2 regions of the Modestobacter sp. SYSU DS0657 genome follow, and region 1 is predicted to be linked to the other one. Evidence: riboswitches for the same ligand, from Rfam matches in the RefSeq annotation. Region 1 holds a riboswitch; the other holds the start of a gene.

Region 1 (4,110 bases):
ACCGGCCCAGGCGGCGTCGAAGAAGCCCACCTCCAGCTCCATGGCCCGGCGGAAGGCGGCCCGCACCGCGACGAGCTGCTCGTCGGCCGCGCCGGCGCACAGCTGGTCGAGCAGCCGCTCCAGGGTGGCGGCGAGCTCCTCGAACTCCGGCGCGGCGTAGGTGTCCACCCACTCCCGGTAGGGCCCGGCGGCGCGCGGGGCCAGCTGCTGCCCCAGGTGGGCGTACAGCCGCATGCACGGGGTCATCGCGGCGCAGGTCAGCGCCGCGTCCCCCCGGCCGGCGGCGTCGAGCAGGAAGTCGACGTAGGCCGACGTCGCCGGCAGCGGCTGAACGTCGGCGAGGTCGATCCCCCACTGCTCCGCGTAGCCCGCGTGCAGCCGCAGCTCCTCCTGCACGCCGGCCCGCAGGTCGGTGAGCACCGCGCGCACGCCGGGGTCACCGCTGCTCTCCGCCCCCAGCCGGTAGGCCCGGGCGAAGGCGTCCAGGAAGAACGCGTCCTGGGCGACGTAGCCGGCGAACCGCTCGCGGGGCAGCGTGCCGTCGGCGATCCCCTGCACGAACGGGTGCGCCAGCGCCGCCGCGGCCAGGTCGGCGTCGGCGGCCCACAGCTCCGCGGAGACGCTCACGCCGCCTCCATCGCCATGTCCCAGAAGGCGATCTCCGCGGCGACCACCTCGGCGAACACCGCGTCCGCGTCGGCGGCGGACGGCGGGTACGCGTCGGCGGCCGCGGCCAGCCCGGCCACGTAGCCGGCGAACCCCGGCACGGTCCAGTGCTCGACGAACTCGCGGTACTGCGGGGCCCCGGGCAGCGCACCGGACCAGGCGTCGAGGTAGGTGCGCTCGATCGTCCACAGCGCGGTCAGCCCGGTCGGGACGTCGGCGCCGTCCAGCCGGGCCAGCAGCTCGGCGTAGGCGGTGGTGGCCGACAGCGTCGGGGCCTCGAGGTCCAGCCCGCGGGCCGCGGCCAGCTGCTCGAACCAGGCCAGCTCGTCGACCAGCGCGACCAGCCCGCCGGCCAGCACCGCCTGCGCCGGCCGGGGCGCCCGGGCCAGCAGCCGGGCCTGGAAGCGCAGCAGGTCGGCGACGAACCGGGCGTCCTGCACCAGCCAGGTCTCGAAGGCCGCCACCGGCACGGTGCCCTCGCGCACCCCGGTGAGGAAGGGGTGGGCGGTGGCAGCCCGCCAGGAGTCGGGGGAACGGGTCAGCAGCTCGTCGACCGGCACGACCGGGACTCTAGCCAGCCCGGCCACGCCAGCCGAGTTCCGGACGGGGTGTTCCGGACGAGGGGGTTCCCCGGCGGTGCACCCCCGCGCCCCGGTGACCTACTGTGGCGGGCGTCATGGCCGATGCCATGTGCGGGAGCTCGGGCGGAACCGGGCTGAGAGGGCGGCTGAGCGCCGCCGACCGCTGGAACCTGACCGGGTAATGCCGGCGTAGGGAGCGACACCGTGAGCACCTCCACCCCTCCGTCCCCCGTCACCGGGGACGCCCCCCTCACCCTCACCGAGGCGCCGCTGCGCACCCTCGGGCTGCGCGACGCGCTCGGCCTGTGGGGCAACCTCGGCGTCAGCCTGCTGCTGCCGGTGGCCGCGGTCTACGTGGTGCTGCCCGGCCGCCCGCTGGCGGTGACGATCGGCGCCATCGTGGTGGGCGCCCTCATCGGCGCGGCACTGCTGGGCGCCACCGCTGCCGCCGGCGCCCGCGAGCAGGTGCCGGCGATGGTGCTGCTGCGCGGCCTGCTCGGCCGGCGGAGCTCCTACCTGCCGACGGCGCTGAACCTCGTGCAGTGCGTCGGCTGGGCCACCTTCGAGATCGTGATCATCGCCGAGGCCGCCTCCCGGGTGCTCGACGCACCGCGCTGGCCGTTCGTCCTCGGCGCCGGCCTGCTGGCCACCGCCATGGCGCTGCGGCCGCTGGGCGTCGTCCGGCTGCTCGCCCGCTACGCGGTGTGGGCGGCGCTGGCCGCGCTGGTCTACCTCAACGTGCAGGTGCTCCGCGAGCCCCTGCCCGAGCTCGCCGAGGGCAGCGCCACCTCGTTCTGGACCGCCGCGGACGTCGTCATCGCGCTGCCGGTGTCCTGGATCCCGCTGGCCGCCGACTACACCCGGCACGTGCGCAGCAGCCGGGCGGCCGGCCTCGGCGCGGGCCTGGGCTACGGCATCGCGACCGTCGTCATGTTCACCCTCGGGGTGCTCGCGCTGGCCGCCTACGGCAGCGCCGGGCTGGACGTCATCGACGCGCTGCTGGTGGTGCCACTGGGCGCGCTGGCGGTGCTGCTGCTCGTGGTCGTCGAGCTGGACGAGGCGTTCGCGAACGTCTACTCGACCGCCGTGTCCGCGCAGAACGTCGTCGCCCGGGCCGACCGGCGGGTCCTGGCGGTCGCCGTCGGCTCGGTCGCCACGCTGCTGGCGCTCACCCTCGACATCGCCGCCTACGAGCCGTTCCTCTTCCTGATCGGCGCGGTGTTCGTGCCGCTGGCCGGGGTGTTCCTGGTGGCCTACTGGCTGCTGCCCCGCGGCGCCTGGAACACCTCCGACACCGCGCCGGCCCGCCTGGAGCTGCTGCTGCCGTGGATCGCGGGCTTCGTCGCCTACCAGCTCACCCTGCCCACGTACTTCGCCGGCCCGGGTGCCGGCTGGACGACGTGGTGGACCGAGCGGCAGACCGACCTGGGCATCGACCCGGCCAACGGCTGGTCCGCGTCGCTGGTCAGCCTGGCGGTGGCCGTGCTGCTCACCCTGGTCGTGCGGGCTCCGGCGCTGCTCCGGAGGCGCCGGCCGTGAGCCTGGGACGGCTGCACGTGCTCACCGACGCCCGCGGCGGGGCGGCGGCGCTGGCCGCGGTCGAGGCCGCCGTCGCCGCCGGGGCGCCGGTCGTGCAGGTCCGCGCCAAGGGCGGCACCGACCGCGAGCTGTACGAGTTCGCCCGCGCCGTCGTCGCCGTCTGCGCCCCGGCCGGCGCGACCTGCCTGGTCAACGACCGGGTCGACGTCGCCCTGGCCGTCGGCGCCCACGGCACCCACCTGGGCGCCGGCGACCTGCCGCTGGCCGCCGCCCGCCGGGTCGCCGGCCCCGGTCACCTGCTCGGCGGAACCTGCCGCGACCCCGCGCTCGCCCGGCAGCTGGTCGCCGAGGGCGCCGACTACCTCGGCGTCGGCCCCGCCTGGCCGACCACCACCAAGACCGGCCTACCCGAGGCGCTGGGCCCGGGCGGCATCGCGGCGGTCGCCGCCGCGGTCGACGTCCCGGTGATCGCCATCGGCGGGGTGACCGCGGCGCGGGTGCCGGCGTTGCTGGCCGCCGGGGCCACCGGGGTCGCCGTCGTGGGCGCGGTCTCCGCCGCCGCCGACCCCGCCGCAGCGACCCGGGAGCTGCTGACCGCACTGGGCGCCGCCCGGTGACCGCCCCCGCCCCTGCTCGCCGAAATGGCCATTTCGGCGGAGGTGAGGAGCCCGTGGGCGGTGACCGGGTGGACGTCGTGGTCGCCGGGGGCGGGCTGATCGGCCTGTCGGTGGCCTGGCGGGCCGCGCAGCGCGGGCTGTCGGTCACCGTCGTCGACGACGCACCCGGTGCGGGTGCCTCCGCCGCGGCCGCCGGGATGCTCGCCCCGGTCACCGAGGCCTCCTACGGCGAGGAGGCGCTGCTGCGGCTGTGCGCGGCGTCGCTGCAGCGCTACCCCGCCTTCGTCGCCGAGCTCGAGCAGACCACCGGTCTCCCGGTGGAGCTGCGCACCGCCGGGACGCTGGTCGTCGGGTTCGACGCCGACGACGTCCGCCAGCTCGACGAGCTGCACGCCTTCCAGACCGAGCTCGGGCTGGCCGCCGAACGGCTCACCCCCCGGGAGACCCGCCGCCGGGAGCCCGCGCTCACCCCCCGGGTCCGCGGCGGGCTGGCGGTCGACGGCGACCACTCCGTCGACGGGCGCGCACTGCACGCCGCCCTGCTGGCCGCCGGCACCGCCGCCGGGGTGCGGCTGGTGCGCGACCGCGCCGCCGAGCTCACCGTGGCGGCCGGCCGGGCCACCGGCGTCGTGCTGGCCGGCGGCGGGGAGCTGGCCGGCGGCGCCGTCGTCCTCGCCCTGGGTGCGCACAGCGGGAGCCTGCCCGGC
Region 2 (4,110 bases), on a different contig from region 1:
CGCCGGACTCCACGGCGACCAGTCGGTGCAGCCGCAGCTGACCGGGCAGGTCCGGGTCGTCCACGAGCACGACCGAGCCGGGCTCCAGCGCGCCGGTGGCGACCGGCCGGACCACGGCGACGTCGCCGGGGGAGAAGGTGGGCTGCATCGAGCCGGACATCACGACGCTGGACTGCCAGCCGACGAGGGCGGGGAGCACCGAGGCCGCCAGCAGCAGCGCCAGGGCGCCGAGCGCGATGCGGCTCAGCGTGCTCAGGACGAGCGCGGTCCAGCCCTGCCGCCAGGTGGTGCTGCTCATCGCTGCTGCGCCTCCCAGGCGAAGGTGACGCTGGCCGAGGCGCCCTTGACGCTCGTCGGCGCGTCCTCGGACAGCGCGAAGCTCACCCGGTAGGTCCGGCGCTCGGGCGCGGCGCCGCCGGCGGTGTCCCAGGGCAGGACGCCGTCGGCGTAGGTGGTGGGGAACCGGGCCAGCGTCGTCGCCAGCGGCGCGGTGAGGGCGGTGAAGCCGGCGCAGTCGTCGTTGACGCCGCCACCGGTGCCGGCGGTCCAGCTGAAGTCCAGGGCCTCGGTCAGCCCGGAGACCGTGGCCGTCCGCTGCTTCACGTACAGGCGCACCTGCGCCGGCTCGGAGCCGGTGGAGGTCACGGCGATGCACTCGGTGTAGGTGACCCCCGGGCGCAGCGCGGGCAGGGTGAACGTGCCGAGGCCCTCGATCTCGTTGGCCACCGCGACCGTGCCGGTGCTGACGCCGGCGGCCAACGTCGGGGTGGCGGCGGTGAACCCGGCGTACGCGGCCTGCCACACCAGCGCGGCAGCGACGACGAGCGCGCCGGCCGAGGACACGACGATCCCGCGTCGCGTCGCGCGACGGCTGGGACGGCGGAGGGTCACCCTCGTCATGCCTGGCTCTCCGGGGATCCGGGGGAGTCGGCCGCTCCGGCCACCTCCTGCAGCCCCCGACGCTAGGACCGGACGGTCCGGCCTGGAAGACTCCAGGTGACCGTGCCACTCCACTGGGTGACCGAAGTCGGGAGGACGTGACGCACATCCGGGCAGGCCGGTCACGCAGGGTGGTCCGGCGCCGCCGAGCTCAGAGCTGCGGGGACACCAGCCGCATCGGCAGGTGCAGGATGCCGTCCTCGTCGTAGTCCGGGCCCGACCGGCGGAAGCCGAAGCGCTCGTACCAGCTCTCCAGGTACGCCTGGGCGCCGATGTCGACGGTGCGGCCCGCGCACAGCTCGAGACCGCGGCGGATCAGCGCCGCGGACAGCCCCCGGCCTCGCGCGCCCACGGCGGTGGCCACCCGGCCGATGGCGCGGTCCTCGCCGTTGTGCAGCACCCGGATCGTGGCCAGCACCGTGCCGTCGTCGGCGGCGAACCAGAGGTGCTCGGTGGTCGGCTCGGTGTCGCGGCCGTCGAGCTCGGGGTACGGGCAGGCCTGCTCCACGACGAACACGTCGACCCGCAGCCGCAGGATGCCGTACAGCTCGGCCGGGGTCAGCTCGGCGAACGGCGCCTGGCGGAGGCGGGGCGAACCGGTCACCCGTGCATCGGTCACCGCGTCATCGTCGCAAGCCGCTCCTCACCCGGTGGCCGCGGTGCGGTGTTAGCGTCGATGCCCTGACACGGGGTGTCCCACCCGGGACTGAGATCACACCCGTCGAACCTGCTCCAGTTCGCACTGGCGAAGGGATGTCACCGCGTGGACGCCACCTCCCTGCGCACCGCCCACGAGGCGCTGCGCGACACCGCACCCCTGGTGCACTGCCTCACCAACACCGTGGTGCAGACGATCACCGCGAACGCGCTGCTCGCCGTGGGCGCGGCCCCGGCGATGGTCGACGACCCGGCCGAGGCCGGGGAGTTCGCCGCCGTCGCCTCCGCGGTGCTGGTCAACGTCGGCACCGTCTCCGCCCGCACGGCCGACGCGATGCGCCTGGCCGCCCGCGCTGCGGGTGAGGCCGGCACCCCGTGGGTGCTCGACCCGGTCGCCGTCGGCGGGCTCGCGTTCCGCACCTCGCTTGCCGCCGACCTGGTCGAGCTGCGGCCCACGGTCGTCCGCGGCAACGCCTCCGAGGTGCTCGCCCTGGCCGGCGCCGGGGCCGGCGGGCGCGGGGTGGACAGCACCGCCGACCCGGACGACGCCGTGGAGGTCGCCGCGTCGCTGGCCCGGCGCACCGGCGGCGTGGTCGCGGTGAGCGGGCCCGTGGACGTCATCACCGACGGCGAGCGCACCCTGCGCGTCGGCGGCGGCTCGGTGCTGCTCACCCGCACCACCGGCGCGGGCTGCGCGCTGGGCGCGCTCACCGCCGCCTACGTCGCCGCCACCGGCGACCCGCTGCTGGGCGCCGTCGCCGCCCACGCGCACGTGGCGCTGGCCGCCGAGGTCGCCGCCGACCTCGCCGACGGGCCGGGCACTTTCGCGCCGCAGTGGCTGGACGCGCTCGACGCCCTCGACGGCGAGGCGCTCACCCGCGCCGACGTCCGCGCCGCCTGATGCGACGCGCCTTCGACCCCACCCTCTACCTGGTCACCGACACCCTGCTGTGCGCGCCGCGATCGGTGCCGGAGGTGGTCGCCGCCGCGGTGGCCGGCGGGGTCACCGCCGTCCAGGTGCGGGACAAGACCGCGGGCCGGCGCGACCTGCTCGCGCTCACCCGCGCCGTCCAGGCGGTGCTCGCCCCCACCCCGGGGGTGCGGCTGTTCGTGAACGACGCCGTCGACGTCGCGCTGCTCGCCGGCGCCGACGGGGTGCACGTCGGCCAGGACGACCTGCCGGCCGGCGAGGTGCGCACCCTGCTCGGCCCCGACGCCCTGGTCGGGGTCTCGGTGGGGGACGACGCCGACCTGGACGGGGCGCTGGCCCTGCCGCCGGGCACGGTCGACGTGGTGGGGCTCAGCCCGGTGTGGGCCACCCCGACCAAGCCCGACGCCGGCCCGGGGCTCGGGTTGGCCGGCACCCGGTCGCTGGCCGCCCGGGCACAGGCCGGCGGGATCGCCGCCGTCGCGATCGGCGGCATCTCCGTCGCCAACGCCGCCGAGGTGCGGGCGACCGGCGTCGACGGCGTCTGCGTCGTCTCCGGCATCTGCGCCGCCCCCGATCCCGCTGCCGCCGCCCGCGAGCTGCGGGCCGCGCTGACCCAGGAGCTGATCGACCGATGACCGCCGCCGTCGCCCTCACCGTCGCCGGCTCCGACCCCAGCGGCGGCGCCGGCATCCAGGCCGACCTGAAGACGTTCAGCGCGCTGGGCGCCTACGGCACCGCGGTGTTGACCGCGCTCACCGCGCAGAACACCCGCGGTGTCACCGGCGTGCACGGCGTCCCGGCGGAGTTCGTCGGGGAGCAGCTGCGCACCCTGTTCGCCGACGTGACGGTGCACGCCACCAAGCTCGGCATGCTGGGCACCGCGGAGGTGGTCCGCGAGGTGGCCGCCGCGCTGGCCGGCCGGCCGGGCGGCCCGGTGGTGTGCGACCCGGTGATGGTGGCGACCAGCGGTGACCGGCTGATCTCCGAGGATGCGGTCGCGGCCGTGCGCGCCGACCTGCTGCCGGTCAGCGACCTGATCACCCCGAACGTGCCCGAGGCCGCCGCCCTGCTGGACGTCGCCCCGGCCACGACCGTCGACGAGCTGCCCGACCAGGCCCGGGCGCTGCTGGCCCTCGGCCCGGCCGCGGTGCTGCTCAAGGGCGGGCACCTGGGCGGGGACGACAGCGTCGACGTGCTGGTCACCGCTGATCGCGTGGTAGAGACCCGGCGACCCCGCATCGAGACGACGTCGACGCACGGCACCGGGTGCACGCTCTCCTCCGCGCTGGCCGCGCTGGCCGCCCGCGAACGGCAGGCGGGGCGGCCGGTGGACTGGGCGCCGCTGGTCGAGCAGGCGCGGGACTACCTGCAGGCCGCCCTGGCCGCCGGGGAGACGCTGAGTATCGGCTCCGGGCACGGCCCGGTGCACCACTTCGCCGGCTGGTGGTGAGGGCCGGCTGGTGGTGAGGGCTCAGCTCTCCGCGTCGAGCACCCGGCGCAGTAGCCGGGCGGCCATCTGGTCGCCGCCCTCGGCCCCGCGCAGCAGCTGCTCGATGGCGCCGTCGACGTCGCCCTGCTCCAGC

What was found. Region 1 has a riboswitch for thiamine pyrophosphate ahead of ACI79A_RS11735 (purine-cytosine permease family protein). Riboswitches for the same ligand answer to the same signal wherever they lie in the genome.
Region 2: another riboswitch for thiamine pyrophosphate. It lies ahead of thiM (hydroxyethylthiazole kinase); the one in region 1 lies ahead of ACI79A_RS11735 (purine-cytosine permease family protein).

The regions. Positions count from the first base shown of each region.
Region 1 is NZ_JBJHAG010000016.1:23,844-27,953, forward strand. It holds gene ACI79A_RS11720 (ABC transporter ATP-binding protein) at 1-2, opposite strand, end outside; gene ACI79A_RS11725 (TenA family protein) at 1-627, opposite strand, end outside; gene ACI79A_RS11730 (thiaminase II/PqqC family protein) at 624-1,226, opposite strand; TPP riboswitch at 1,349-1,460, shown strand; gene ACI79A_RS11735 (purine-cytosine permease family protein) at 1,452-2,786, shown strand; gene thiE (thiamine phosphate synthase) at 2,783-3,403, shown strand; gene thiO (glycine oxidase ThiO) at 3,457-4,110, shown strand, end outside.
Region 2 is NZ_JBJHAG010000017.1:44,482-48,591, forward strand. It holds gene ACI79A_RS12300 (LamG-like jellyroll fold domain-containing protein) at 1-298, opposite strand, end outside; gene ACI79A_RS12305 (hypothetical protein) at 295-900, opposite strand; gene ACI79A_RS12310 (GNAT family N-acetyltransferase) at 1,091-1,558, opposite strand; TPP riboswitch at 1,617-1,710, shown strand; gene thiM (hydroxyethylthiazole kinase) at 1,703-2,497, shown strand; gene thiE (thiamine phosphate synthase) at 2,497-3,162, shown strand; gene thiD (bifunctional hydroxymethylpyrimidine kinase/phosphomethylpyrimidine kinase) at 3,159-3,977, shown strand; gene ACI79A_RS12330 (tetratricopeptide repeat protein) at 3,999-4,110, opposite strand, start outside.